Regions from separate parts of the Microbacterium sp. P2_F9 genome, predicted to be linked through region 1. Evidence: predicted binding sites of a transcription regulator. Region 1 holds the regulator's gene; each other region holds the start of a gene.
What was found. The regulator HrcA, encoded in region 1, represses chaperone genes, less so after heat shock. The targets are predictions, from matches to a motif close to TTNGCACTCGNNNNNNNCGAGTGCNAA.
Positions count from the first base shown of each region.

Region 1 (7,996 bases):
CGCCGCCTGCGAAGGCGCGATCCTGCTGGTGGATGCCGCGCAGGGCATCGAGGCGCAGACGCTCGCGAACCTCTACCTGGCGCTCGAGAACGACCTGCAGATCATTCCGGTGCTCAACAAGATCGATCTGCCGGCCGCCGACCCGGACAAGTACGCGAAGGAGCTTGCCAGCCTCATCGGCGGCAAGCCGGAGGATGTGCTGCGGGTGAGCGGCAAGACGGGGATGGGCGTCGAGGAGCTGCTCGAGCACGTCGTGCAGCAGATTCCCGCGCCGAAGGGCGATCCGAACGCGCCGTCGCGCGCCATGATCTTCGACTCGGTCTACGACTCCTACCGCGGTGTCATCACCTACGTCCGCATGATCGACGGCACCCTGAACCCGCGCGAGCGCATCCAGATGATGTCGACCCGCGCGATCCACGAGCTTCTCGAGATCGGCGTCTCGTCGCCGGAGCCGACCCCGAGCAAGGGTCTCGGCGTCGGCGAGGTGGGCTACCTGATCACCGGCGTGAAGGATGTGCGCCAGTCCAAGGTCGGCGACACCGTCACCAACGCCGCCAAGCCCTCGAAAGAGGCCCTGCCCGGGTACACCGACCCGAAGCCGATGGTCTTCTCCGGCCTGTACCCGATCGACGGCAGCGACTATCCGCTGCTGCGCGAAGCGCTCGACAAGCTGAAGCTGTCGGATGCCTCGCTCAACTACGAGCCGGAGACCTCGGTCGCGCTCGGCTTCGGCTTCCGCTGCGGCTTCCTCGGGCTGCTGCACCTCGAGATCGTCACCGAGCGCCTCGAGCGCGAGTTCGGCCTCGACCTCATCTCGACCGCGCCATCCGTGACCTACGAGGTCACGACCGACGACAAGAAGACCTTCGTCGTCACCAACCCGAGCGAGTTCCCCTCCGGCACCAAGATCGCGAGCGTCACCGAGCCGATGGTCAAGGCCGCGATCCTGGCGCCGAAAGACTACGTCGGCACGATCATGGAGCTCTGCCAGTCGCGTCGCGGAACCCTCCTCGGCATGGAGTACCTCGGCGAGGACCGCGTCGAGATCCGCTACACGATGCCGCTCGGCGAGATCGTGTTCGACTTCTTCGACCATCTCAAGTCCAAGACCGCCGGCTACGCCTCGCTCGACTACGAGCCGAGCGGACACCAGGAGGCCGACCTGGTGAAGGTCGACATCCTGCTGCAGGGCGAGGCGGTCGACGCGTTCAGCGCGATCGTGCACCGGGACAAGGCGTACGCCTATGGCGTGCTGATGACCGAGCGGCTGAAGAAGCTGATTCCGCGTCAGCAGTTCGAGGTGCCGATCCAGGCTGCCATCGGCGCGCGCATCATCGCCCGCGAGTCGATCCGCGCGATGCGCAAGGACGTGCTCGCGAAGTGCTACGGCGGCGACATCAGCCGGAAGCGCAAGCTGCTCGAGAAGCAGAAGGAGGGCAAGAAGCGCATGAAGATGGTCGGGCGCGTCGAGGTCCCCCAGGAGGCGTTCATCGCCGCGCTGTCCGGAGATGTCGAGACCAAGGCCGCGAAGTAGGCTGGTTCGCATGCGCCGCGGAACGTTCAATGACGAGACGGTCGACTACGCCGCCGTCGGGGCGACGCAGGCTCCGGATCTCATGGGGTACCCACCGGAGCGCAGCATCCCCGCCGAGGAGTCCTGGCGCATCGGCAGCGGCGATGTCCGGTTCCAGACCGCCAGCGACGCGCTGCTGTCGTGGACCGCGCAGCGGGGCGCCGGCCTGAACATCAAAGACGTGCGGCCCGCGTCCGGTCCGATGTACTCGGGCGTCAGCTTCGACGCCGAAGGCAACCCCATCGCGCCGAGCCGGGCCGAGGCCGATCAGCGCTTCGACGCCGACGGCACGCCGTATGTCGCCGCGGGCACCACGATCACCGTCGAGGGACGCGTGCGCGGGATGGATGCCGATGGCGAGCTGCGCGTGATCTTCGCGATCGAGGAGCCGCGGCGGGTGGGCTTCGCGCTCGGCACCGTCGACGGTTCGGTCGTGAGCGGCGAGGAGTCGTTCATGCTCGAGTGGCACCAGAACGACGAGGTGTGGTTCACGGTCCGTGCGTTCGACGCTCCCTCCGCGTGGCTGTATCGCCTGCTGCCCGCACTCACCCGGCGTCGGCGCCGGGAGCTGTTCACGCGGTATCTGCGCGCCATCTCGCCGCTGTACACGACCCCGTCCTGATGGGCGCGGCGCTCCCGCTCGGCGAGCCTGTGCCGTCCAGCGGGGCGCTGCCGGACGGCGTGACGATCGACCCGGATCAGCCGTTCGGCGTGTATCTGCACGTCCCGTTCTGCCGCGTCCGCTGCGGGTACTGCGACTTCAACACGTACACATCGGGCGAGCTCCAGGGCGCCCGGCAGGACCAGTACGCCGACACGCTGCTGCGGGAAGTCGCACTCGCACGCGACGTGCTCACCTCGGCCGGCGGCATCCGTCCCGCCTCCACGGTGTTCTTCGGCGGCGGCACCCCGACGCTTCTTCCCGCGGGGGATCTCGCGCGGATGCTCGACGGCGTCCGGGAGACGTTCGGCCTGGTCGACGGCGCGGAGATCACGGTCGAGGCCAACCCCGATACCGTCACGCCTGCTGTGGTCGCCGAGCTCGCCGCGGCGGGGGTGACGCGCCTGTCGATCGGGATGCAGTCCGCGGTCCCGCACGTGCTGGCAGCCCTCGACCGCACCCACAACCCGGCGAACGTCGCCACCGCCGTCGAGGCGGCGCGCGCTGCCGGTCTGGACGTGAGCCTCGACCTCATCTACGGGGCTCCGGGGGAGTCGCTCGACGACTGGCGGCGTTCGCTGGAGACCACGATCGCCCTGCGCCCCGACCACATCTCGGCCTACGCGCTCATCGTCGAAGAAGGCACCAAGCTGCACCGGCAGATCCGCCGCGGCGAGGTGCCCGCCCCGGATGACGATCTGCAGGCTGACATGTACGAGCTGGCGGATGAGCTGCTGGCCGCCACCGGGTGGGAGTGGTACGAGATCTCGAACTGGGCACGCGATGCCTCGCAGCGCTCGCGGCACAACCTGGCGTACTGGCAGGGCTATGACTGGTGGGGGTTCGGACCCGGGGCGCACAGCCATGTCGCCGGCGTCCGATTCTGGAATGTCAAGCATCCGGCCGCGTACGCCCAGCGGCTCGCCGTCGGGGAATCGCCGGCCGCCGGCCGGGAGCAGCCCGACGGGGTAGCCCGCGAACTCGAATCCGTGCTGCTGCGCTCGCGGATCCGCGAGGGACTGCCGGTCTCGGAGGTCCTGGGCACCGGGCGCCACGCCGTGGCGGGCCTCATCGCAGACGGTCTGATCGACGGCACGGCCGCCGTGCACGGGCGAATCGTGCTCACGCTGCGCGGCCGGCTGCTCGCCGACGCGGTCGTCCGCGCGCTCACGCCCTGACGCGCCTCCGGCTCTCCGTCGCCGGATCCGGTAGAATTGGCACTCGCCAGAAGAGAGTGCCAGTCCAGCAGGTCAGCGTGAGGAGGCGGCATGGTCACCGATCGAGGTCTGCAGGTGCTGCGGGCGATCGTGCAGGACTACGTCGACACCCGCGAGCCCGTCGGCAGCAAGGCGATCGTCGATCGTCACGCCTTCGGCGTGTCCGCGGCGACGATCCGCAATGACATGGCCCTCCTCGAGGAGGAGGAGCTGATCGCGGCGCCGCATACGTCCTCGGGTCGCGTGCCGACCGACAAGGGCTACCGCGTCTTCGTGGACCACCTCGCCGCACTTCGGCCGCTCACTTCAGCCCAGCGCCACGCGATCGGCTCGTTCCTCGATGCCCCCGGCGATCTCGACGACCTGCTCGTGCGCACTGTCCGCGCCCTCACCCGGCTGACCGGTCAGGTCGCCATCGTGCAGTACCCGTCGTTCGCGCGGGCCAGTGTCTCGCACCTCGAACTGGTGCAGATCGGCTCCGGGAGGATGATCGTGATCCTCGTGACCGACACCGGCCGGGTGTCCCAGCGGGTCGCGCTCGTGCGGGTCGACCTCGACGACGACGCCATGGCGCGACTGCGCACCACGGTCTCGGATCTCATCGTCGGCCGTCCGGTGCGAGACGGCGTCCAGCGTGTCGCCGACTTCCTCGCCGCGGCGCAGACGCCTGGCAAGACGGATGCCGCGGCGAACGCGGTCGTGCACGTCGTCGCCGAAGAGCTCGACGAGTTCCGGCAGGACCGCCTGGTGATGGCGGGCTCAGCGAACCTGGCCCGCAGCGAAGCAGACTTCCGCGGGAGCATCTACCCCCTCCTCGAGGCGATCGAGGAGCAGGTCACGCTCCTGAAGCTCATGAGCGAGATGGTCGCGGACGAGCACGGTCTCGCCACGAGCATCGGACGCGAGAACGAGGCGTTCGGCCTGGGCGAGGCATCCGTCCTCGCCAGCGATTACGACGCGACGGGCGCGCGGGCACGAGTGGGCCTGCTCGGTCCGATGCGGATGGACTATCCGACGAATCTCGCGGCGGTGCGTGCCGTCGCGCGGTATCTGAGTCGGATCCTCGACGACGAGCACACGCGCTGACGGTATGACCATACGATCCCGCGCACAGCGCGGGCGGGAAGGCGATTGTGGCTGACCACTATGAGGTTCTCGGCGTCGCGCGCGACGCGACGCCGGACGAGATCAAGAAGGCGTACCGGCGCCTGGCGCGCGAACTGCACCCGGACGTGAACCCGGGGGCCGACACTTCGGAGCGATTCAAGCTCGTGACGCACGCGTACGACGTGCTGAGCGACCCGGAGCAGCGGGCGCGCTACGACATGGGCGACTCGCCCTTCGGTGGGGCGGGCGGCGCCCAGGGCTTCGGCAGCTTCGGCGACATCTTCGAGACGTTCTTCGGCGCGGCATCGGGCGGCGGACGGCCGGGGCGCCCGCGGTCGCGGCGCGAGCGCGGCCAAGACGCGTTGGTGCGCGTGACGCTCGAGCTCAAGGACGTCGTGTTCGGCGCGCACCGCGAGCTGGAGGTCGACACGGCCGTCCTGTGCGAGACGTGCACGGGTTCGTGCTGCCAGCCCGGCACCTCACCGGTGACCTGCGACATCTGCCACGGCGCGGGACATGTCCAGCGCCAGGTGCGCAGCCTGCTCGGCAACGTGGTGACCAGCCAGCCCTGCGGCTCCTGCCAGGGCTACGGCACGACCATCCCGTACCCCTGCGCGACCTGCCAGGGTCAGGGCCGCGTCCGCGCCCGCCGCACGGTGTCCATCGACATCCCGGCCGGCGTCGAGACCGGTCTGCGCCTGCAGCTCCCGGGCTCCGGCGAGGTCGGGCCCGCCGGCGGTCCCAACGGCGACCTGTACCTCGAGGTGACCGTCGCGGCCAACGAGATCTTCAGCCGCGAGGGCGACGACCTGCTCGCCACCCTGCAGGTCTCGATGCCGGATGCGATCCTCGGCACGACCACGACGATCGAGTCCCTCGACGGTCCGGTCGAGCTCGAGGTGCGCCCCGGAATCCAGGCCGGCGACGTGCTGACGATCAAGGGTCGCGGCATCACCCCGTTGCGTGGATCCCAGCGCGGCGACCTCCGCGTGGGCGTCCACGTCGTCACCCCGACGCGGCTCGACCACAAGGACCGCATGCTGATCGAGGAGTTCGCCAAGCGGACGAAGCCCGCGGCACCGCACCTCGCGGAGTTCCACCAGGGCCTGTTCGCAAAGCTCCGCGACCGCTTCCGCCAGGGCTGACGGATGCCGCTGCACTTCCTTCTCGATGAGCCCACGCGGGCGCTGCCGGGTGACGCGGTCGCGCTGACCGGACCCGAGGCGCATCACGCCGCGGCGGTCCGGCGCGTGCGGACCGGGGAGGAAGTCAGCCTCGGCGACGGGCACGGCGCCTGGCTCGAAGGGGTCTGCGAAGAGGTCTCACCGCGGCTGGTCAGCATCCGCATCACGGCACGCACGGACATTCCCGCGGCGGCGCCGCGACTCGTACTCGTTCAGGCGCTCGCGAAAGGCGACCGCGACGAGCTCGCCGTGCAGGCCGCGACCGAGCTCGGCATCGACGAGATCGTGCCTTGGCAGGCTGCGCGCAGCGTCTCCCGGTGGGACGCGGCCAAGGCGCAGAAGGGCCGCGCGCGGTGGTCGACGATCGCCCGAGAGGCCGCCAAACAGGCCCACCGTCCCTGGCTCCCGGAAGTCTCGGCGCTGGCCACCACGCGCGACCTCGTGGCGCGTGGCGCCTCCGCCCGCGTCCTCGTCCTCGAGCCGACCGGGTCGGCGGCGCTCACGACCACCGCCTTCGACCCCGCCGATCTCCGCGACATCCTCCTGGTCGTCGGCCCGGAAGGGGGCATCGCGATCGAGGAGCTCGATCTCCTCGCCGCCGTCGGTGCGGAGATCGTCCGCCTCGGCTCGACCGTGCTGCGCACCTCCACCGCAGGCCCCGCGGCGCTCGCGGTGGTCAGCGCGGCCATCGGCCGCTGGTGAAGGCCCGCCGGTAGACTCGGAATATGAGCGAGCCGTCGATCTTCACCCGAATTCTGCAAGGTGAGATTCCCGCTGAGATCATCGCCGAGACCGAGAACGCCTTCGCCATCCGCGATGTCGCGCCGCAGGCACCAGTGCATCTGCTCGTGATCACGAAGTCGCAGGAGTACCGCAACGTCGTCGAGCTCGCCGCGGGCGATCCCGCGCTGCTCGCCGAGGTCGTGGGTCTCGCCAACAGCGTCGCCGCCGAGCACGCCGACGGCGACTTCCGGCTCGTGTTCAACACCGGCCCCGGCGCCGGTCAGACCGTCCCGCACGTGCATGCGCACGTGCTGGCGGGCGGCCTCGCGGAGAAGACCGTCGGTGCCTGACGAGAATCCCACCGTCGACCGCGTCTACGCGGACGGCGTCGCCATGGTCCAGCTCCTCGGTCCGCAGGATCGGCTGCTGCGCGTCGTCGAACGCGAGCACCCGCAGGTGGATGTCCACGTCCGCGGCAACGAGATCACCCTGACCGGCGAGGCGTCCGCGGTCGCCGCTGCCCGGTCGCTCGTCGACGAGCTGCTCGAGATGGCCCGTGCCGGGCATGAGCTCGCGCCATCCGACGTGTCGTCCTCTGCCCGCATTCTCGAGACCGAGGGCGGACCTCGTCCGTCCGAGGTGCTCGGCGAGGCGATCCTGACGTCGCGAGGTCGCATCATCCGTCCCAAGACCCTCGGTCAGAAGGCGTATGTCGACGCGATCGAAGAGAACACGATCGTGTTCGGCATCGGACCTGCGGGCACCGGCAAGACCTACCTCGCTATGGCCAAGGCCATCCAGGCGCTGCAGCGCAAGGAGGTCAGCCGCATCATCCTGACCCGGCCGGCCGTCGAGGCGGGGGAGCGGCTCGGCTTCCTCCCCGGCACGCTCAACGACAAGATCGACCCGTATCTGCGGCCGCTCTACGACGCGCTCAACGAGATGCTCGACCCGGACCTCGTCCCCAAGCTGATGGCGTCCGGCACCATCGAGGTCGCGCCCCTGGCGTACATGCGTGGCCGCACGTTGAATGACTCCTTCGTCGTGCTCGACGAGGCCCAGAACACCACGCCCGAGCAGATGAAGATGTTCCTCACCCGACTCGGATTCGGCACCCGGATGGTGGTCACCGGCGACATCACGCAGATCGACCTGCCGCAGGGCGCCTCGGGGCTGCGCCTCGTCACGCGCGTCCTCAACCAGATCGAGGACATCCACTTCTCGTATCTGACGAGCGACGACGTCGTCCGGCACTCGCTCGTCGGCCGCATCGTCGACGCGTACACCGAGTACGACGAGCGGCGCCTGGCGGCTCGTCGCGAGCGGGACGAGGCATCCGAATTCGCCAACCGGGCCGACCGGCGTGCATCGTCGCGCGCGCCCGGTCCGCACGACCATCTCCCGAAGCGAGGCCGCGCATGACCATCGAGATCAACAACGAGTCCGCGATCCCGATCGACGAGACCGTGCTGCTGCGGCTCATGGAGTACAACCTCGCGGAGCTGCACGTCAGCGCCGACGCCGATGT
Region 1 covers NZ_JBFUFC010000063.1:1,044-9,039, reverse strand. The annotation lists gene lepA (translation elongation factor 4) at 1-1,537, shown strand, start outside; gene AC1DVT_RS08715 (DUF1990 family protein) at 1,548-2,198, shown strand; gene hemW (radical SAM family heme chaperone HemW) at 2,198-3,415, shown strand; gene hrcA (heat-inducible transcriptional repressor HrcA) at 3,506-4,540, shown strand; gene dnaJ (molecular chaperone DnaJ) at 4,588-5,706, shown strand; gene AC1DVT_RS08695 (16S rRNA (uracil(1498)-N(3))-methyltransferase) at 5,710-6,447, shown strand; gene AC1DVT_RS08690 (HIT domain-containing protein) at 6,471-6,818, shown strand; gene AC1DVT_RS08685 (PhoH family protein) at 6,862-7,890, shown strand; gene ybeY (rRNA maturation RNase YbeY) at 7,887-7,996, shown strand, end outside.

Region 2 (11,351 bases), on a different contig from region 1:
CGAGACCGCTGACGGCACGAAGATGATCTATGGCTTCGGTCCGTGGCAATGGACCGCCGACCAGCTGTGGGTGCGCGTCTTCGGCATCATCCTGCTCGCCATCGCGGTGTACCTGGTCTGGGCGCTCATGCGCAGCCCGTGGGGACGCGTGCTCAAGGGCATCCGCGAGGATGAGGACGCCGTCCGGTCGCTGGGCAAGAACGTCTTCTCGTACAAGATGCAGGCGCTCATCATCGGTGGTGTCTTCGGTGCCCTGGGCGGGGTCGTGTTCGCCCTTCCCTCGGCCGTGGTCCCGGCGACCTATACGACGTCGCTGACGTTCTTCATCTGGACGATCCTCCTGCTGGGTGGCGCGGCGACGGTCTTCGGGCCGGTCGTCGGGTCGGTGATCTTCTGGGTCATCATGGGGTTCCTCGACAACGTGCTGCCTGCGCTCGCCCAGTCGGACGTGCTGAATATCTCCAGCCAGCAGGCCGGAACGCTCCGGTTCATCCTGGTGGGCGTCGCGCTGATGCTCATCGTGATCTTCCGCCCGCAGGGCATCTTCGGAAACAAGAGGGAGCTGACCTTTGTCAAATAGCGCCTCAGACGACACGACGTCACAGCCCGTCAACGGGACGGATGCGGCGCCCGCCGCAGCACCCGCCACCGGGTCGGTCCCGACCACGACCGGCAGCCTCCGGCGCCCCAAGAAGACCGGCCTCGCCACGGGCGAGTTCGTGCCCGGGGTGCCCAAGGTCGACCCGATCATGGCGATGGACAACGTCACCCGGCGATTCGGCGGTCTCACCGCGGTCGACGTCGAGCACCTGGAGATTCCCCGCAACGCCATCACGGCGCTGATCGGACCGAACGGCGCCGGCAAGACCACCCTGTTCAACCTGCTCTGCGGATTCGACAAGCCCAATTCGGGCACCTGGTCGTTCGACGGCAAGCAGCTGTCCGGCATCCCGTCGTTCAAGGTGGCGCGGATGGGGCAGGTGCGCACGTTCCAGCTCACCAAGGCCCTCTCGCTGCTGACCGTGCTCGAGAACATGAAGCTCGGCTCGACGGGCCAGAAGGGCGAGAACCTTCTGGCGAGCATCGTCCCGGCGATCTGGCGCAAGCAGGACAGCGACATCGAAGACAAGGCGATGGAGCTGCTCAAGCGGTTCAAGCTCGACGCGAAGGCGGACGACTACGCCGCGTCGCTGTCCGGCGGCCAGCGCAAGCTCCTCGAGATGGCGCGGGCGCTCATGAGCGACCCGCAGCTCGTCATGCTCGACGAGCCGATGGCCGGCGTGAACCCGGCGCTCACCGAGTCGCTGCTCGATCACATCCTCGATCTCAAGGATCTCGGCATGACCGTGCTGTTCGTCGAGCACGACATGCACATGGTGCGCCACATCGCGGACTGGGTCGTCGTCATGGCCGAAGGACGCGTCGTGGCCGAAGGCCCGCCCGAGTCCGTCATGCAGGACAAGGCCGTCATCGACGCCTACCTGGGCAGTCACCAGGACGTCGACCTGGGAGTCGTCACCGGCCGCGTGGCCGGCGAACTCGACACCTCGGCGATCGATCTGCTCGAGGAGATCAAGGTGGCCGAAGAGGCCTCGATCGCTGACGCAGAAGAGGGGAACCGATGACCTACGCGGATGGAGCGCCGCTCACCGAGGATGCCAAGACCGAGCGGGTCGTGGTGCAGATCACCGATCTGTACGCGGGCTACCTGCCCGGCATCAACATCATCAACGGCGCGAACCTGGTCGCCCGCAAGGGCGAGCTGATCGGCATCATCGGCCCGAACGGTGCCGGCAAGTCGACGCTGCTCAAGGCCATCTTCGGCATGGTGAAGATCCGCGGCGGCGAAGTCCTGGTCGACGGCGAGAGTGTCGCGGGCCTGAAGTCCGACAAGCTCGTCTCCAAGGGCGTCGGCTTCGTGCCGCAGACCAACAACGTGTTCCCCTCGCTCACAATCGAAGAGAACCTCCAGATGGGGCTGTACCAGGCCCCGAAGACCTACAACGAGCGCCTCGAGTTCGTGACGGGGATCTTCGCGGAACTGGGCAAGCGCCTCAAGCAGCGGGCCGGCTCGCTCTCCGGTGGCGAGCGCCAGATGGTCGCGATGTCGCGCGCGCTCATGATGAACCCGTCGGTGCTGCTGCTGGACGAGCCGTCCGCGGGTCTCTCACCGGTGCGTCAGGACGACGCGTTCATCCGCGTCTCCGACATCAACAAGGCCGGTGTCACCACGATCATGGTCGAGCAGAACGCGCGGCGCTGCCTGCAGATCTGCGACCGCGGCTACGTCCTCGACCAGGGCCGCGACGCCTACGAGGGCACCGGTCGCGAGCTCCTGAACGACCCCAAGGTCATCGGGCTCTACCTCGGCACCCTCGGGACCGAATAGCGCCATCCGCCCCGTTGCGGGGCGGTGAGACGAGAAGAGCGGAGGCCGAGGCCTACGCTCTTCTCGTCTGTCCGGGGGTGCGCCCGCCTTCGCTGTGCCGCCCGGGACAGCGAAGGGGCCCCGGATTGCTCCGGGGCCCCTGGGCTTGCGTTACGACTTAGAGGTCGATGCGCGTGTAGAGGTTGTCAGCGCCGTACTGGAAGACACCGATGGTGGCCTCGGTCGGGTCGCCGTTCTCGTCGAACGTGATCGGTCCGGAGTAGCCGTCGTAGTCCGCGACGCCGCCGCCGAGGATGATGTCGGCGCACTCCTTGAACTCGGTGCACTTCTCACCGTCGCCCGAACCACCAGAGACCTCCTGGAGCTTGCCGGCGATGTCGGCGGGGTCGGACGAGTTCGCCGCGAGCGCAGCGAGCGCGAGCAGGATCGTCGCGTCGTACGACTCGTTGCCGTACGAGAAGTCGGTCAGCTCGGCGTTGCCTTCGCCGACCCACCACTCGTTGAGGCGACCCTGGAACTCGGTGTCGGGGGCAGGACCGGCAGGCGTGGTGCCCTTGGCGCCCTCGAGGCTGAGACCCGCAGGCCACTTGGCGTCGGAACCGTAGTTCTTCAGGTTGCCGTCGACGAGGTACAGCTGGTCGGCCGGGTAGCCGGCAGCCAGCAGAGCCGGACCGATCGTGTAGAACTCGTCGAACGTGATCAGGGCGATCGCGTCGGGGTTCGACGCGAGTGTCGCGCTGATCTGCGCGTCGAACGTGGTGTCACCCGTGTTGTACGACTGCTCGGAGACGATCTCGCCGCCGCTGGCGGTGAAGTTCGACTTGAACTCCTTGTTCAGGCCGGTGCCGTACGAGTCGTTCTGGTAGATGACCGCGACGCTCTTCTTGCCGTCTTCGGCGACCAGGTTGCCGAGGACCTCGCCCTGCAGGGTGTCCGCGGGCGCGGTGCGCCAGTAGAGGCCGTTGTCGTCCCAGGCCGTGAAGTCGACCGAGGTGTTCGCCGGCGAGAAGGTGATGATGCCCGCGGCGACAGCGTCGTCGAGGAACAGCTTCGTCACACCGGACGATGCGGCGCCGATGGCGGCGGTCACACCCTCGGAGATGAGCTTCTGGATCGTCGTGCTGTAGGCCTTGTTGTCGGTGTCGCCCGAGTCGCCCCAGACGATGTCCGGGATCGTGATCCCGACGTCGGCTGCGTTGATGTCCTCGACGGCGAGTCCGACGCCGGCCTCTTCGGGCGGGCCGAGGTAGGCCAGGCTTCCGGTCTGGGGGAGGATCGTGCCGATCTTGATCGTCAGATCGACATTCTCGGCCGGGGCTTCGCTTGTCGCCTCTCCGCCGCCGCCGGAGCAGCCGGCGAGGACGAGGGCGCTTGCGCCGGCGATCGCGATGCCGCCGAGAATGCTGGCGGTACGCGAGCGGGTGAAGACGCTCATGTTGCTCCTTGCTGTGGGTGAACGCGGGCGCGGCGCAGGAGCCGTCCCAGTTCCCTAAACCTAATCGCGCTTGGGTACCCGGGGTGTTGCCTTTCGTTAACGGTTTGTAACGCAACCCGAATCGTTATGAAGCCGTTTTCGACGGCCACTGCCCCCGTCTGGAATACCTCCAGTGGGTATACGCTTGAAGCAGGTACCCCTCTGGGGTATAAAGAACGCGACGATGAGGGTGAATCCGATGACGACGAATGAGTTCCAGGTGACCGGGATGAACTGCGGCCACTGCGAGTCGGCCGTGCGCGACGAGGTGGCGAAGGTCGCCGGCGTCGAGCAGATCGACGTGAGCGCGGCGAGCGGGCGATTGATCGTCTCCGCGAGCGCCCCGCTCGACGATGCCGCGGTCCTCGCCGCGGTCGCCGAGGCCGGATACGAGGCAGCGCGCGTCTGATGGACACCCACGGCGGCCACGCCCTCTCGCCGTCCATCGGCGGGAAGGTCGTCGGCGCGCACGGCGTCGGCGCCGCGCGGATCGAACTCGAGATCGGCGGGATGACCTGCGCCTCCTGCGCCGCGCGCATCGAGAAGCGGCTGAACCGGCTCGACGGGGTCGAGGCATCCGTCAACTACGCGACGGAGAAGGCGCACGTGCTCGCGCCTGCAGGCTTCGACCCGCACGCGCTGATCGCCGAGGTGGAGAGCACCGGCTACACGGCCGCGCTCCCCCGGCCCCACGAGCACCACGCCGAGCTCGAGCTGGCGCCGCTGCGGCGTCGGCTGATCGGCGCGATCGTGCTCGCAGTGCCGGTGATCCTGCTCGCGATGATCCCTGCGCTGCAGTTCCCGGGGTGGCAGTGGGTGTCGCTCGCGCTGGCGACGCCGGTCGTGACGTGGGCGGCGTGGCCGTTCCACCGCGCGACCTGGCTGAATCTCCGCCACGGCGCGACGACGATGGACACGCTCATCTCGATCGGCATCGGGGCGGCCTATCTCTGGTCGCTGTACGCGCTGTTCTTCGGCGGCGCCGGCATGATCGGCATGACCCACGGCTGGTCGTTCGCGCCGATCGACGGGGCGGGTGCCCTGTACTTCGAGGTCGCCGCGGGCGTGACGATGTTCGTGCTGGCCGGCCGGTACATCGAGGTGCGGTCCAAGCGCGACGCCGGGGCCGCGATGCGGGCGCTGCTCGAGCTCGGGGCGAAGGACGTGGCACTGCTTACGGTGGGCGCGGAGGGCGCGACCGTCGAGACCCGCGTGCCGATCGAGCGGCTGCGCGTCGGTGATCGCTTTGCGGTGCGCCCCGGCGAGAAGATCGCGACCGACGGCATCGTCGTGTCCGGCTCGTCCGCCGTGGACGCCTCCATGGTCACGGGCGAATCCGTGCCGGTCGAGGTCGGCGCAGGCGACGCCGTCGTCGGCGCGACGCTCAACGCGGGCGGCAGCCTGATCGTGCGGGCCACCCGGGTCGGGGGCGACACGCACCTCGCACGCATCGCCGAGCTCGTCGAGCAGGCGCAGGCCGGCAAGGCGCCGGTGCAGCGGCTCGCGGACCGGATCTCCGCGGTCTTCGTGCCGGCCGTGCTGGTGATCGCCGTGCTGACGCTGGTGGTGTGGCTGCTGCTCGGTGCGGCGCCGGAGGCCGCGTTCAGCGCCGCCGTCGCGGTGCTCATCATCGCCTGCCCGTGTGCCCTCGGCCTGGCGACCCCCACCGCCTTGCTCGTCGGAACCGGCCGCGGCGCGCAGCTCGGCATCCTGATCCGCGGGCCGGAGGTGCTCGAATCCACCCGCGCCGTCGACACGGTCGTGTTGGACAAGACCGGCACCGTCACGACGGGACGGATGACGCTGCACGACGTCGTGGCGTTGCCCGGGGGCGAGCGGGCCGAGCTGCTGCGGCTGGCGGGAGCGCTCGAGCACGCCTCCGAGCACCCCATCGCGCAGGCGATCGCACGGGCCGCCGCCCTTGATGTGGGCGCCTTGCCTGCGGTGGAGTCGTTCCAGAGCCTCGCCGGGCTCGGCGTCTCCGGGATCGTCGACGGGCACCTGGTGGTGGCCGGGCGCGCGGCCCTGCTGGCCGAGTGGGGCGTGACTCTGGGTGCTGAGCTGGCGGCCGCGGCCGCTGAGGGCGAGGCATCCGGTCGCACGAGCGTGCTCGTCGCGTGGGACGGCGAGGCCCGCGGGGTGCTCACCGTCGCCGACGCCGTCAAGCCGACCAGCCGCGAGGCGGTCGCCGCGCTGCGCGCGCTCGGGTTGGAGCCCGTGCTGCTCACCGGCGACAACGAGGTGGTCGCGCGGCGCGTGGCGGCCGAGGTCGGGATCGACCGGGTCATCGCCGAAGTGCTGCCCGCCGGCAAGGTCGAGGTCATCCGGACCCTCCAGGCCGAGGGCCGCATCGTCGCGATGGTCGGCGACGGCGTGAACGACGCTGCCGCGCTCGCGCAGGCAGACCTGGGGCTGGCGATGGGAACGGGAACGGATGCCGCGATCGAGGCATCCGACATCACTCTGGTGCGTGGCGACCTGCGGGCCGCCGCCGATGCGATCCGGCTGTCGCGGGCGACGCTGGGCACCATCCGGGGCAACCTCTTCTGGGCGTTCGCGTACAACATCGCCGCGATCCCGCTCGCGGCGCTCGGGCTGCTCGGCCCGATGATCGCCGGCGCGGCGATGGCGTTCTCGAGCGTCTTCGTCGTCGGCAACAGCCTGCGGCTGCGCGGGTTCCGGAGCGCCTCGTCCATTGATTCCGTGAAGGAGCAGCGATGACCACCACCGACGTCCACGAGGCGCACCAGGCCGGCCAGGCCGAGGCTGCTGCCGGGCACATCCACCACGGGTACATCACCGACAAGGACAAGTACCTCAACCGCCTCAGGCGCATCGAGGGTCAGGCCCGCGGCATCCACAAGATGGTGGAGGACGAGAAGTACTGCATCGACATCCTCACCCAGATCAGCGCGCTGACCAGCGCCCTGGAGGCCGTCGCGATCGGGTTGCTCGACGACCACCTGCGCCACTGCGTCGTCGACGCGGCGCGCCTGGGCGGCCCCGAGGCCGACGCGAAGATCACCGAGGCGACCCAGGCGATCGCCCGCCTCGTCCGGTAGCGCGGTTCCAGCGGTCGCTGAGCTTGTCGAAGCGCCGCGGTCGCGGCATCTGTCCCCACTCCCGCGCCAGCCGCGAAACATCACTTCCGCGTCGAGACGCACCGCCCCGCACGGTTTCTCGATGCCGAAGTGGTGTCTCGGCGCCGATGTGGTTTCTCAGCGGTCGACGGGCGGTCCGCAACGCCGGGCACCGGCATCCGTCCCCCGCCGCCGCCGGCCGCGAGACATCACATTCCGGGCGAGACCCACCGCGACGCATGATGTCTCTGCGGCGAAGTGGTTTCTCGGCGCGGAAGTGATGTCTCGGATGCCGCGGCTCGAGCGCGCGGCGCCGGGCTCAGGTGAGTTCGGCGACGTCCGAGACGCCGGCCGGGGCCGACGAAGAGCGGGAGCGGCGGGCTGCGGCAAGCGAGTCCACCGTCAGGAAGATCAGCGCCACCCACACCAGGATGAAGCCGATCCAGCGCTCCGTCGACATCTCCTCGTTCAGGAACCACACCCCGATCACGAACTGCAGGATCGGCGCGACGAACTGCAGCATCCCCATGACGGTGAGCGGCACGCGACGCGAGCCCGCCGCGAAGAGCAGGAGGGGCGTCGCGGTGATGACTCCAGCGAGGCCGAGCATCGCCGCGTGCCACGGACCGTCAGCACCCATGGTCAGGCCGCTCGTGCTGCCCACGACGACCAGCAGCACGAGGGCGACCGGCACGAGCCAGAGGGACTCGAGGGTGAGCCCGCTCACGGCGTCGACCGAGGGTCCGAGCTTCTTCTTCACGAGGCCGTAGAGGCCGAACGAGATCGCGAGGGTGAGCGCGATCCACGGGAACGCGCCGTACCCGACGACGATGACGAGCACCGCGAGCGCGGCCAGTCCCAGCGCGATCCATTGCGTGAGCCGCAGGCGCTCGCGCAGCACGAGCACGCCGAGCAGCACCGTGACGATCGGGTTGATGAAGTAGCCGAGGCTCGCCTCGAGCACGTGACCCGTGAGCGCGGCCAGGATGTACACCTGCCAGTTGACGTAGATCAGCGCGCCGGCGAGCGCCGTGAGCGCCAGCAGCCGGCGCTGCCGCATGATCCCGCCGAGCCGGCGCCACGTGCGCGTGACGGTCAGCAGGATCGCGCAGAACGCGAGCGACAGCAGGATCCGCCAGGCGACGAGCTCCCACGCGCCGGTCGGCGCGAGCGCGATGAAGTACAGGGGCAGAAACCCCCAGAGCAGGTAGGCGCTGAACGCGTAGACCCCGCCGAGCGCGCGCTCGCGCGCGGGCGACCTCCCCGTCCCGAAGGCGACGGCGGACTCGGACACGGCAGGCAGATCGCGACTCACTCCTCCAGCGTAAGGTCGCCCAGACGGGGCCCGTCGCGGTCGCGGGGCTCAGCAGAGCATCGGTCCCTGAGCTTCCGGGCACGCGCCGAGCGACCCGGGCACGCAGAAGGACCCGGATGCCGAGGCATCCGGGTCCTTCGAAAACGCTGGTGCGCGAGCTTAGCGAACAACCACCGCGAGCACGTCGCGAGCCGACAGGACGAGGAGGTCGTCGCCGCCGAACTTGACCTCGGTGCCGCCGTACTTGCTGTAGATCACGCGGTCGCCGACGGACACGTCGATCGGGATGCGGTTGCCGTTGTCGTCGACGCGACCGGGACCCACGGCGATGACCTCGCCCTCCTGGGGCTTCTCCTTGGCGGTGTCGGGGATGACCAGACCGCTGGAAGTGGTCTGCTCGGCCTCGACCTGCTTGATGACAATGCGGTCCTCGAGCGGCTTGATGGAAACCGACACGGTCTACCTCTGCTTTCCTTGAACTTCAAGACTGGTTAGCACCCTCCTAGTGAGAGTGCTAACTCAGTTTAGGCAAGCGCTGGCACTCTCGCAACGTGAGTGCCAAGTCTGTGTCATCTTCGGACGCGGTCGGATGCCGCGGCAGGCGTTTCGCGCGGGCCTGTCGTGCCCCTCCGCCGCCGCGCCGAACCCACATGTCATCGCCTGAACCCCCACTTCGAGGCCGCCCGAACCTGTGGGCTCGGGGCGGAGTGCGCGGGTTGACCCGGCTCCGGCAGTGGTCGGGGCGGGGTCGGTACGGGGGATCGCACACGGGGGCCCCGGGCCGGCGGGCCCAACTGCGGGGCATCTTGACGACACGCCGGGGACGCGGCATCCGTCCCCCGCGTGTCGGTCACGAGGCCCGCAGCTGGGTACAGGAGGTCGCGGCGGCGCGAGCAAGAGGCCGCCGTAGGCTGACCGGATGGACATCGCCGAGCTGACCGCCCTGCTCACGCCCGATGGGCTGCGCCTGCTCGACGCCCTGCCCCCGGTGGAATCGGCCGAGGACGTCACCCGCGCGGTGTCGCGGCTGCGCGCCGCCGGCCACTCCCCCGACCTCGTGTCGGCGGTCGTCACCCAGGCGCGGCTGCGCGTGCGCGCTCGTCCGAAGTTCGGCGAATTCGCCGAGCGGATGCTCTTCACCACGGCCGGGCTCGAGCAGTCGACCCGCCTGTCGATCGCGGCGCGGCACGCGGGCCGGTTCCGCGACGCCGGCATGACCTCGGTCGCCGACCTCGGCTGCGGGATCGGCGGCGACGCGCTCGGCTTCGCGGGACTCGGGCTGCGGGTCGTGGCCGTCGACGCCGACGAGGTCACCGCGGCGATCGCCGCTTACAACCTCGCGCCCTTCTCGGATGCCGTCACCGTGCGCCACGCGACAGCCGAGCAGGTCGCGCCCGCGGCGGGGGGCGGCCGGGTATCGGGTGACGAAGGGGGCGCGGCATCCGACTTTCCGACCGTCGATGCGTATTGGCTCGATCCGGCGCGGCGGACGGCCGGGCACAGCGAGACGTCGCGGACGCGCCCGGAGGACTGGTCGCCGGCGCTGGACTGGGTATTCGACCTCGCGCGGCGCGTGCCGGCCGGGGTGAAGCTGGGGCCGGGCCTGGATCGCGACCTGATTCCCGACGACGTCGAGGCGCAGTGGGTCAGCGCGGACGGCTCGACCATCGAGCTCGTGCTCTGGTCGGGTGCGCTCGCGCGTGCGGGCGTGCGCCGCGCGGCGCTGGTCGTGCGCGGCGACACCGCGGCCGAGCTGACGGCGGAAGCCGATGCCGAGGACGAGCCGGTCCGCGGGCTGGGCGCCTTTGTGCACGAGCCGGATGGTGCAGTCATTCGCGCGCGGCTGATCGGCGACGTCGCCCGGTCGCTGGAGGCGGGCATGCTCGACGAGCGCATCGCCTATCTGACCTCGGATGCCGCGCTCACGAGCCCGTTCGTGCAGTCGTTCCGCGTGCGCGAGGAGCTGCCCGCCGACACCCGCGGGCTCGCCAAGGCGCTGCGCGAGCGCGGCATCGGCCGGCTCGAGATCAAGAAGCGGGGAGTGGATGTCGATCCCGCCGTCCTGCGCAAGGAGCTGAAGCTGCGCGGCGACGGGTCGGCGACGCTCATCGTGACGCGGGTCGGCGCGAAGCGCCTGGCGGTGCTCGCCGACCGGGTCTGAATCGGGCCAGGCGGGTCCCAGCCTGCAGGGTCGCGGCGAAGGTGGCGCGAATGGTGGGATCCACCACATCGATGCGACCACCTGCGCCACCTTCACAGAGAGGCCCCACACAAGGGTGGCGCGAATGGTGGGATCCACCGCATGGATCCGACCACCTGCGCCACCTTCTTGGGCGCGGTCGAAGCGAGGCTTCTGCGCGGCCGAGGCGAGGCGGGGACGCGACATCCGTCCCGCCTTGAGAAATCACATTCGGGCCGAGACATCACTCCGGGGCCCAGACATCACGGGCTGCGTGATGTCTCAGTCGCCGCGTGGTTTCTCGACGACCTGGCGAGCCCGTCGGCCCGCATTTCTCGGCGGGAGGCCGTGTGAGCACGAAGTTCAATGAGGTTTGAGCAGAGGCATCCGTCTTCGAGATCGACGATCGCGCGAGCCGCGCCGCGGCGCACGGATGCCGCTGCTCGCGGTCGCGGCCCGCGCGGGCCTGCTCGTCACGGGTGCTGCGACACGTACCAGGTCGCGGGGTGGGGGTGGAGCGGGGCGGCGGTGGGGACGGCGGAGCCAGCGCGGGGTTCAGCTGAAGAGCGCGGCCTGGGACGCGGCGTAAAGCAGCCAGCCGGCGCTGTAGAGGATCGAGACGGCGCCGAGCACCAAGGCCCACACGGCGACGGCGCGGCTCTCGAGCGGGCGGCGCAGCGCGAGGATCGCGGCCACAATGCCGACCACCCCGATTGGGAACCCCCAGCCGACGAACAGCGAGAAGACCAGCCCGACGATCGAGAACCCAAGCGCCCACGCTCCGAGACCGCGGCGGGGCGGGGGCTGGGCCATGTCCCACTGCTCGCTCGCGAGTCCGTCCTCACCGGGAAGGGCGGGCGCCCGCTCGGTGGTGATCGCGACCGGCGCCGTGGGGAGGCGCAGGAAGCCCCCGC
Region 2 covers NZ_JBFUFC010000003.1:38,070-49,420, forward strand. The annotation lists gene AC1DVT_RS00700 (branched-chain amino acid ABC transporter permease) at 1-580, shown strand, start outside; gene AC1DVT_RS00705 (ABC transporter ATP-binding protein) at 570-1,625, shown strand; gene AC1DVT_RS00710 (ABC transporter ATP-binding protein) at 1,622-2,389, shown strand; gene AC1DVT_RS00715 (ABC transporter substrate-binding protein) at 2,547-3,824, opposite strand; gene AC1DVT_RS00720 (heavy-metal-associated domain-containing protein) at 4,063-4,272, shown strand; gene AC1DVT_RS00725 (heavy metal translocating P-type ATPase) at 4,272-6,584, shown strand; gene AC1DVT_RS00730 (metal-sensitive transcriptional regulator) at 6,581-6,925, shown strand; gene rarD (EamA family transporter RarD) at 7,263-8,258, opposite strand; gene groES (co-chaperone GroES) at 8,418-8,714, opposite strand; gene AC1DVT_RS00745 (class I SAM-dependent methyltransferase) at 9,178-10,419, shown strand; gene AC1DVT_RS00750 (hypothetical protein) at 10,993-11,351, opposite strand, start outside.
Region 2: groES (co-chaperone GroES) is a predicted target of HrcA. The motif match lies at 8,794-8,820, and genes of this name have one in related genera.

Region 3 (9,413 bases), on a different contig from region 1:
GTTCGCCGTCCTGCCGCTGAGCGCCGGCGACTCCGCGGCGACGGGGGAGGAGATCCACTGGTACCAGGACTGGGTGCGTCGCGAGGACCTCACCCATGAGTACTGGGCACAGCAGTCCCACGCCGCGTCGGTGGCGGATGTCGCGGCCCCCGTCTCGATGATCACCGGCTGGTACGACATCTTCCTGCCGTGGCAGCTCGCCGACTACGCGCACCTCGTCGAGGCCGCACGCGCGCCCCGACTCATCCTCGGACCATGGGGACACACGTCACTGGGCATGGCGGCGCCGACGCACACCGAGACGATCGCGTTCCTCAAGGAGACCTTCAGCGGCGCCCCCGCGTCGAGGCCGACGCCAGTGCGCGCGTTCGAGACCGGTGTGGGCGAGTGGCACGACCTCGAGTCCTGGCCGCCGGCGGGGTCAGCCGCTCAAGAGTGGCATCTCGGGTCAGGCGGCACAATGTCGACCGAGGCCACGACCGGCGGTGTGACCACCTACACGTACGACCCCGATGACGCGACGCCCGCCGTCGGCGGACCCAGCCTGCTGCCGAAGACCGAGCCGGTCGACAACCGCGAGCACGAGGCACGGACCGATCTCGCCGTCTTCCGCAGTGCGACGCTCACAGCTCCGCTCGAGATCGCCGGGCAGCCGATCGCCCGCATCCGGTTCCGCTCCTCGGCGCCGAGCTACGACGTCTTCGTCCGGATCACCGATGTCCACCCGGACGGCACGTCGATGACCGTGTGCGACGGGATCCGTCGCATCGGGGCGATCGGCACGGTCGACACCGACCCGCTGCCGGACGTCGAGGGCTTCCGCGAGGTCGAGGTGGGGCTGTGGCCCGCCTTCCACCGCTTCGCCGCCGGGCATTCCGTCGGCATCCAGGTCTCCTCCGGCGCCCACCCCCGCTATGCGCGCAACCCCGGGTCGGCCGAGGCCGCGTTCGACGCTGCCGCGACCCAGGTCGCGGTGCAGGAGATCTCGCACGAGGGGCCCGACGCCTCGCGGATCGAGCTGCCGGTGTGGGTCCGATGAACGGCGCACCGGTTCCTGGCCTCGAGCACGCCTTCGATGTCGAGGTCGTGCTCGGGGCGCTGGAGGATCACGGCGAGACCCGTCGGGGACACCGACGCGTCGTGCCGATCGTGGGCGGGTCGGTCAGCGGGCTGTTCGACGCCGAGATCCTGGCCGGGGGAGCCGATTGGCAGATCGTGCGCCCCGACGGGACGATCGAGGTCGACGCGCGGTACACCGCGAAGACGGCGGATGGTGCGCACATCCTGATCCACGCGACCGGCGTCCGCAGCGGTCCGCCCGCGGTGCTGGAGGCGCTGCTGCGCGGCGAGCCGGTCGATCCCTCGGCCTACTACTTCCGCACGGTCGTGACGCTCGAGGCAGGGGCCGCGGAGCACGCCGACCTGCAGCGCGCGATCTTCGTCGCGTCGGCGGTGCGCGCGGCCGACCGGGTCACGTACTCGGCGTACCGCGTCACGTAGTCGAGCGGGCGAGGCGCGGCAAACTCTCAGCTCCATTTGTTTGTGGTCTGACCACATGCGACAATGGAGCCGAGGAGGTCGAGCATGCGCACGATCGAGGAGACACTGCAGGTTCAGGCCGATGCGGCCGTCCACAAGGCGCACGGTGTGCGCGAACCCTTGCGGTTCACCATCTCGGGCATGCTCGGCGGAGCGTACATCGGTGTCGCCGTCGTCCTGATGCTCAACGTCGCCGGCCCGCTCATCGCCGCCGGGACCGGCATGGGCAAGCTCGTGAGCGGACTCGTCTTCGGCGTCGCGCTGACGCTCGTCGTGTTCGCCGGGGCAGAGCTCGTCACCTCGTCGATGATGACTCTCACGCAGGGCGTGCTCATGCGGGTGGTCCGGCCAGGGCCGGCCGCAGGCGCGCTGTCCTTCACGTTCCTGGCCAATCTCCTCGGCGCCGCCGTCTTCGGCAGCCTCGTCGCGGTGTCGGGCGTCCTGCACTCCAACCCCGCCGCCGGCGAGATGCTCTCGGACATGCTCGCCGGGAAGGCGTCCGAGGAACCACTCCAGCTCTTCGTCCGCGGCATCCTGTGCAACATGCTCGTCTGCCTCGCCATCTGGATGTGCGCGCGGCTGAAGAGCGATGTGGCCAAGCTCGTCGTGATCTTCTGGGCGCTGCTCGCGTTCATCGCCTCCGGGTTCGAGCACGTCGTCGCGAACATGACGACCTACACCCTGGGCCTCATGACGGGCGACCCGAACGCGACCTGGGCGCTCTTCGGCAGCAACATCCTGTGGGTGGGTCTCGGCAATCTCGTCGGTGGAGCGATCATCGTCGGCGTCGGCTACTGGATCATCGGCGGCTCGCCGCGCGCGATCGCGCAGGCGGAGACGGATGCCGCGGTCGGCGTCGTGGGCTCGCCCGCGCCCGAGCAGCTCACGGTGGTCGTGCCGTCCGACCGCGTCGCGACGGGAACCATCCGGGTGCGCACCGCCACCCGCGGCCCGAGCGGACGACGGGTCGCCCCAGCGCGCAACCAGCGCTGAGGCGCATTGGCGGCGGCCCGCGCAGAGTGCTCGGGGAGTAGCGTTGAGCGGCGGCATCCGTCCTCCTGCGGGTGCGGCATCCGTCACCTCGCCCCCGGAGGTCGGTCATGAGACTCGTCCAGATCGCCCAGCACGCCGATGATCTCGAGCGCGCGGCCGCGTTCTACTCGAGGCTGCTGCACGCCAAGCCCACGGGACTCTTCGATCCACCCGGACTGCTCTTCTTCGATCTCGAGGGGGTGCGGCTGCTGCTCGATCGCCATGCGCCCACGGCGCTCATCTATCTGCACGTCGACAACGTGCATGAGACGATCGAGCGCCTCGATGGGCTCGCCGAGATCATCTCGCCCCCGCACGTCATCTTCAGGCACGAGGACGACCGCCTCGGACCGGCCGGACACGAAGAGTGGCAGGCGTTCATCCGGGACTCCGAGGGCAACACCGTCGGGCTCGTGGCCTTCCAGCGGGCCTGACCCTTCGCCGCATCGAGGGTCACGCGTTCCGACCCCCGCCGTGCGGCGGGGCGTAGCCTGGGGCGATGAGCGCCTACGTCTCGGCGTTCGAGTTGTTCTCCATCGGAGTAGGACCCTCGAGCTCCCACACGGTCGGACCCATGCGGGCCGGCCGCGACTTCGCCGACCGCCTGCGCTCGGACCGTCTGCTCGACCGCGTGGCGCGCGTTAGCTGCATCCTCTACGGCTCGCTGGGCGCGACCGGCATCGGGCACGGCACCCCCGACGCCGTCGTCGCCGGGCTGCAGGGCCTGGATCCCCGCACGGTGGATCCGGATGCCGTGCGCCGGGCATGGACCGACTGGCCCGAGGGCCGCGCGCTGCTGCTGGACGGCACGCACCCCGTCCCCTTCTCGAAGGAGGGCGTCACCTTTCTGCCGCGCACCCGGCTGCCGGGGCATCCGAATGCGATGACGCTCACTGCGCTCGACGAGGCCGATGCCGTGCTCGCCGAGGAGACCTACTACTCCGTCGGCGGGGGATTCATCCGGCGCGACGGCGAGCCCCAGCGGGTCGCTGCGCGCCCCTTCCCGCTCGACTTCGACAATGCCGCGGAACTTCTCGCCGCGTGCGACGAGCGCGGTCTGACGATCGCCGAGGCCGCCCGGATCAACGAGCAGGCGCTGCGCTCCGACGAGCAGATCGCGGCGGGCCTCGATGCGATCTGGGACGCCATGACGAGCTGCATCGAGGCCGGCCTGCGCGCGGACGGAGTGCTGCCAGGAATGATGCGGGTCAAGCGTCGCGCGGGCGCGATCCGGGCGCAGCTGGAGGATGCCGAGGCCACCGGTCACCGCGAACTCCCGGGGGAGTGGCTCGGCGCGTTCGCGCTCGCCGTCAACGAGGAGAACGCGTCCGGCGGTCGGGTCGTGACCGCCCCCACCAATGGCGCGGCGGGGATCTTGCCGGCCGTCGCGATGTACTGGTGGCGGTACCTCGCCGACTCCGGGCTCGGTGCGGGGAATGCCGTCACCCCCTACGGCGAACTGGTCGGCAGCGCGCTGCTGGGATTCGGCCAGGCGCCGGTCGACGCGCTGGCGGATTCGACGATCGCCCTGGACGAGGAGCGCATCGCCGAGGCGAACCGCCGCCGCGGCATCCGTCGCTTCCTGCTCACCGCCACCGCCTTCGGCTCGCTGTTCAAGGCGAACGCGTCGATCTCCGGTGCCGAGGGCGGGTGCCAGGCCGAGGTCGGCTCCGCGTGCGCGATGGCGGCGGCGGGGCTCACGGCCGTCATGGGCGGGACGAACCGCCAGATCGAGAACGCGGCCGAGATCGCGATGGAGCACCACCTCGGCCTGACGTGCGACCCGGTCGGCGGGCTGGTGCAGATCCCGTGCATCGAGCGCAACGCGATCGCCGCGTCGACCGCCGTCACTGCGGCTCGCCTCGCGCTGCGCGGCGACGGCAGCCACTACGTGTCGCTCGACGCGGTCGTCGAGACCATGCGGCAGACCGGCATAGACATGTCGACCAAGTACAAGGAGACCAGCGAAGGCGGCCTCGCGGTCAACGTCATCGAGTGCTGAGCTGCCTTTGGCCCAGGCATCCGTCTGCTCCGTCCGCTGGGCCCGCGCCGACTGACCCTCGCGCGGTCGAAACCGCCCCACGCGCCCGAAGAGAACGACCGCGAACGGCGGTTTGGACAGCGCGAGCAGATAGACCGGCGCCCGGTGTTCGCCGTGCGCGAATCTCTGGCACTCGGCATGCCAGAGTGCTAATCTGAACGTACTTGAGTCGATAAGGCTCAAGTTTCAGAACGATCAGAAGGAGTGCGATTTCCATGGCCACGAATGACCCGTTCCGCGACCTCGACCGCCTCGCGTCGAGCCTGTTCGACACCCGCCGCGGTCCGCGCCGGATGCCGATGGACCTCTATCGTGACGGCGACCACTACGTGCTGACCGCCGACCTGCCTGGTGTCGACCCGGGCTCGGTCGACATCGACGTGGACGGCCAGCTGCTCACGATCCGGGCCGAGCGCACGCTCACCTCCGGTGATGGGGTGAAATGGATCACGCGCGAGCGCGAGGGCGCGAGCTTCCTGCGTCAGCTCAGCCTCGGCCAGGGCGTGGACTCCGAGCGCATCACGGCGAACTACGCCAACGGCGTGCTCAGCGTCGCGATCCCGGTGAGCGAGAAGGCGAAGCCGCGCAAGATCTCGGTGGCGTCCGACGTGAGCTCCCCGACCATCACGGCCCACGAGAGCACGCACGACACCGCCGACGCGCCGCAGCCCGTCGAGCAGTAATCCGCGGCACACGCACGGAACCGCCCCGCGTCCTCCAAGGACCGGGGCGGTTCCGCGTATCCGGATCCTCCCGAGCGCCGTGGGATGCCTCGGCTCTAGGCTGAGCCCGTGCCCGAGTACGCCGTCCCCACGCCGCAGCGCCGGCGCGGACGGCCGCGCGGCGGCGAGTCGGGCTCGCGCGAGCGCATCCTCACGGTGGCCGTCGAGGAGTTCGGCGAGCGCGGGTACGACGCCACCACGATCCGCGGCATCGCCACCCGGGCCGGAGTCGACCCGGCGCTCGTGCACCACTACTTCGGCACGAAGGCGGATCTCTTCGCCGAGGCGGTCGATGCTCCGATGCGGCCGGATGTCGACATCCCGGCTCTCCTCGCCGGCCCGCGCGACGAGCTCGGCGCCCGTATCGCGCGCTACGTGTTCGAGGCCTGGGAGAAGCCCGACGTGCGCAAGCGCGGGGTGGTGCTGCTCCGCGCCGGGATCGGCAACCGGCTCGCCACGCCGCTGCTTGCAGCGTTCCTCTCTCGCGAGCTCCTCGGCCGCATCGCCGCCGACCTCGACCACCCCGATGCCGAGCTGCGCGCGAGCCTGGTCGCCTCGCAGATCGCCGGCATGCTGCTCGCCCGGCATGTGCTGAAGCTTCCCGCCGCGGCCGCGGCATCCGTCGACGACCTCGTCGCGTGGGTCGGCCCGAACCTGCAGCACTATCTGACCGGAGACCGGCCCCCCGCCGGGTGAGAGGAGAACCTATGACGTTCCAGGCATATCTCGACAACATCGAGGACAAGACCGGGCTCACCCCCCGCCAGTTCATCGACCTCGCCACCGCAAAAGGCTTCGGCCCCGGCACGAAGGCCGGCGAGATCGTCACCTGGCTCGCCGAGGACTACGGGCTCGGCCGGGGCCACGCCATGGCGCTGGTGCACGTGATCACGAAGGGCCCCAAGATCAACGTCAAGCACGTCGATTCGGGAGGAACCCACAGCGATCCGTCCGACACGCTCTGGCTCGACGGCAAGGCGACGAACCCTGCACCCTAGGCGCGCGGGCGGCTCTTGACCGCGCCCAGCGCGAAGAGCATAATTCACCGCGTGATGAATAAATCGCGATCCCGCCTCACCGCCGGATCATGAGCGTCGACGTCCGCAACGCGGTCGAGATCCGCGGACTCCGCGTGCGCCGAGGAAAAGCCGATGTGTTCGACGGCATCGACCTCGACATCCCACGCGGCCAGATCACCGGGCTGATGGGACCGTCCGGCTGCGGCAAGACGACACTCATGCGCTCCATCGTCGGCGTGCAGGTGGTGGCGGGCGGCTCGGTCACAGTGCTCGGCGATCCCGCCGGCACCCAATCCCAGCGTCGGCGGGTCGCCTACGACACGCAGGCGGCGTCGGTCTACGGCGACCTCACGATCCAGCAGAACCTCGCGTACTTCGCCCGGCTGATCGGCGCGCCGCGGTCCGATGTCGACCGGGTCATCGAGCAGGTCGGTCTCGCCGATCAGGCGCGGCAGACCATCGACTCCCTGAGCGGCGGGCAGGAGAGCCGCGTCTCGCTCGCGGTCGCGATGCTCGGCGAGCCCGAACTCCTCGTGCTCGACGAGCCGACCGTGGGCCTCGACCCGGTGCTGCGCAACGAGCTGTGGGGCCTGTTCCGGGGGCTCGCAGACCAGGGCGCGACCCTCATTGTCAGCAGCCACGTCATGGATGAGGCGCTCCGCTGCGACCGACTCATCCTCATGCGGGCCGGCCACGTCATCGCCGACACGACTCCGGATGGGCTGCTCGCCGACACGGGTCAGAAGGATCCGGATGCGGCGTTCCTCACGCTCATCGAACGTGACATGACCTCCGGCTCGGTGGTGGGGCCGGCGCCGGACCATCCACTCACACGCCGCGAGGCGCGTGGGGAGGCGGAGAAGTGAACGGGGTCCGCACCGTCGCCACCGCCGGTCGCGTGCTGCGCCAGCTGAGCCACGACCCCCGGTCGATCGCGCTCATGCTCGTCGCCCCGAGCCTGCTGGTCGGCCTGTTCGCCTGGCTGTTCAGCGACCAGGAGGGGGTGTTCGACACCTACGGCCCGCCGATCCTGGCGTTGTTCCCCTTCATCATCATGTTCCTGATCACCTCGATCACCACGTTGCGCGAGCGCCGCTCGGGCACGCTCGAGCGGCTGATGACGACGCCGCTCGGCAAGGGCGACTTCATCCTCGGCTACGGCCTGGCGTTCGGTCTCATGGCGATGCTGCAGGCGATCGTCACGGTGTCGTTCGCGGTCTGGGTCTGCGGGCTCGAAACCGACGGTCCGGTCTGGCAGCTGGGGCTCGTCGCAGTGACGGATGCCGTGCTCGGCATGGCTCTCGGACTCCTGGCGAGCGCGTTCGCGCGCACGGAGTTCCAGGCGGTGCAGTTCATGCCGCTGATCGTTTTCCCGCAGATCCTGCTCGGCGGACTGTTCATGCCCCGCGAGGACATGCCCGACGCGCTCTACGCGATCTCGAAGGTGCTCCCGCTCAGCTACGCGATCGACGCGATCAACGCTGTGACAGCCGGAGACGAGGGCTGGGACGTCTACGGCCCGCTGCTCGTCATCCTCGGATTCCTCGTCGGGGCCCTCGTGCTCGCCTCGCTCACCCTCCGCCGCCGCACGCCGTAGCCTCGCGTCAGCAGTCGGGCTTCGGGGTGCGCAGCTTCGCCGTGAGCTCGCGCAGCGCGGAGAGCTCGGAGTCGGTGAGCACCGACATCCGGTCCGCGATCGCACTGCCGTGCTTCAGTGCGAGCACGCGGAATGCCGCCGCGCCCTCGTCGGTGGCGTGCACCAGGGCCCCGCGACCGTCGTCCGGGTCGGCGCACTTGGCGAGCAGCCCGCGGGCGACCATCCGGTCGACGAGGCGTGAGACGCTCGGCTGGCTGATCAGCATGTTCGCGGTGACATCGCGCAGCCGCGCGGTCATCTCCGGGCCGCGGGTCACGGTGAGCAGCACGTCGTATTCCGCCTGGCTGAGTGCCGCGCGCTCGAAGTCGCCGCTGATCTCGCCGAACACCTCGTGCTGGGCGCGGAAGAGCGCTTCCCAGGCTTCGATGGCGAGGCGACGATCGGTCATGTGCACCAGACTAAAGGCACCAGCGGGGTCCTAGGCTGTGCTCGTGGGGAAGGTGCTGAGGCGACTGGGCGCCGTCTGCGCGGCGATCGCGGCCTGCGCGCTGATTCTCACGGCCTGCGCCGATCTGTCGGTCACCTCCGATGACGGCGCGGCGGACGTGGCATCGGCCAGCCTCGACGACTTCACCTTCGCGAGGATGGACGTCGACTACACGCTCGGACGCACCGACGAGGGCAAGAGCACGCTCGAAGTGGTCGAGCGGTTCGTCGCCGTGTTCCCGGAGTACAACCAGAACCACGGCATGCGGCGCATCATCCCGGACTCCTATCTCGGGGTGCCGCTGAACCCCCGATTCGTCTCGATCACCGACGGCGACGGCAACCCGCGCGCCGCGGAGGTCGATCGCGAAGACGGCACGTTCACGATGACGTCCCGCGCCGACGAGTTCGTGCACGGCGAGCAGATCTACGTCTTCACCTACACACTCGAGAATGTCACCCGGTTCTTCGACAACACCGGCGCCGACGAGTTCCAATGGGACGTCAACGGGACGCAGTGGCCGCAGCCGTTCAGCCGCGTCACCGCGACTCTGCACGTCGATCAGGACCTCGCGCCCAGCTTGACCGGCGCGAGCGCCTGCTACCGCGGGTTCGAGGGCGACGACAACCTGTGCACGATCGAAGCGACCGATGCCGCGCAGGGCGGAACGGATGTCTTCGCGGCTGCCGACGCGATCCAGCCGTACCAGACCATGACGATCGCGGTGGCCTTCGAGAAGGGCACGTTCGCCGCGTTCGACAACTCCTTCCTGGCCTCGCCGTGGGGATGGCTGCAGAGCCTCGCCGCGCTTCTCGTGCTCGGTGGTCTCGGGTGGGGCTTCGCCACCCGGGCCAGGCACCTGCGCGATGAGCCCGGCCGGCCCACGATCATCGCCGAGTACACCCCGCCCGCTCAGATCGACGCGCTGGAGAGCGCGGTGCTGCTCGGTCTGCCCGCGAAGGCGATCCCCGCCGAG
Region 3 covers NZ_JBFUFC010000012.1:851-10,263, forward strand. The annotation lists gene AC1DVT_RS02360 (CocE/NonD family hydrolase) at 1-1,039, shown strand, start outside; gene AC1DVT_RS02365 (DUF3237 domain-containing protein) at 1,036-1,500, shown strand; gene AC1DVT_RS02370 (formate/nitrite transporter family protein) at 1,585-2,532, shown strand; gene AC1DVT_RS02375 (VOC family protein) at 2,640-3,005, shown strand; gene AC1DVT_RS02380 (L-serine ammonia-lyase, iron-sulfur-dependent, subunit alpha) at 3,071-4,573, shown strand; gene AC1DVT_RS02385 (Hsp20/alpha crystallin family protein) at 4,828-5,295, shown strand; gene AC1DVT_RS02390 (TetR/AcrR family transcriptional regulator) at 5,404-6,030, shown strand; gene AC1DVT_RS02395 (DUF4287 domain-containing protein) at 6,042-6,332, shown strand; gene AC1DVT_RS02400 (ABC transporter ATP-binding protein) at 6,422-7,219, shown strand; gene AC1DVT_RS02405 (ABC transporter permease) at 7,216-7,950, shown strand; gene AC1DVT_RS02410 (MarR family winged helix-turn-helix transcriptional regulator) at 7,958-8,398, opposite strand; gene AC1DVT_RS02415 (DUF2207 family protein) at 8,442-9,413, shown strand, end outside.
Region 3: AC1DVT_RS02385 (Hsp20/alpha crystallin family protein) is a predicted target of HrcA. The motif match lies at 4,739-4,765, and genes of this name have one in related genera.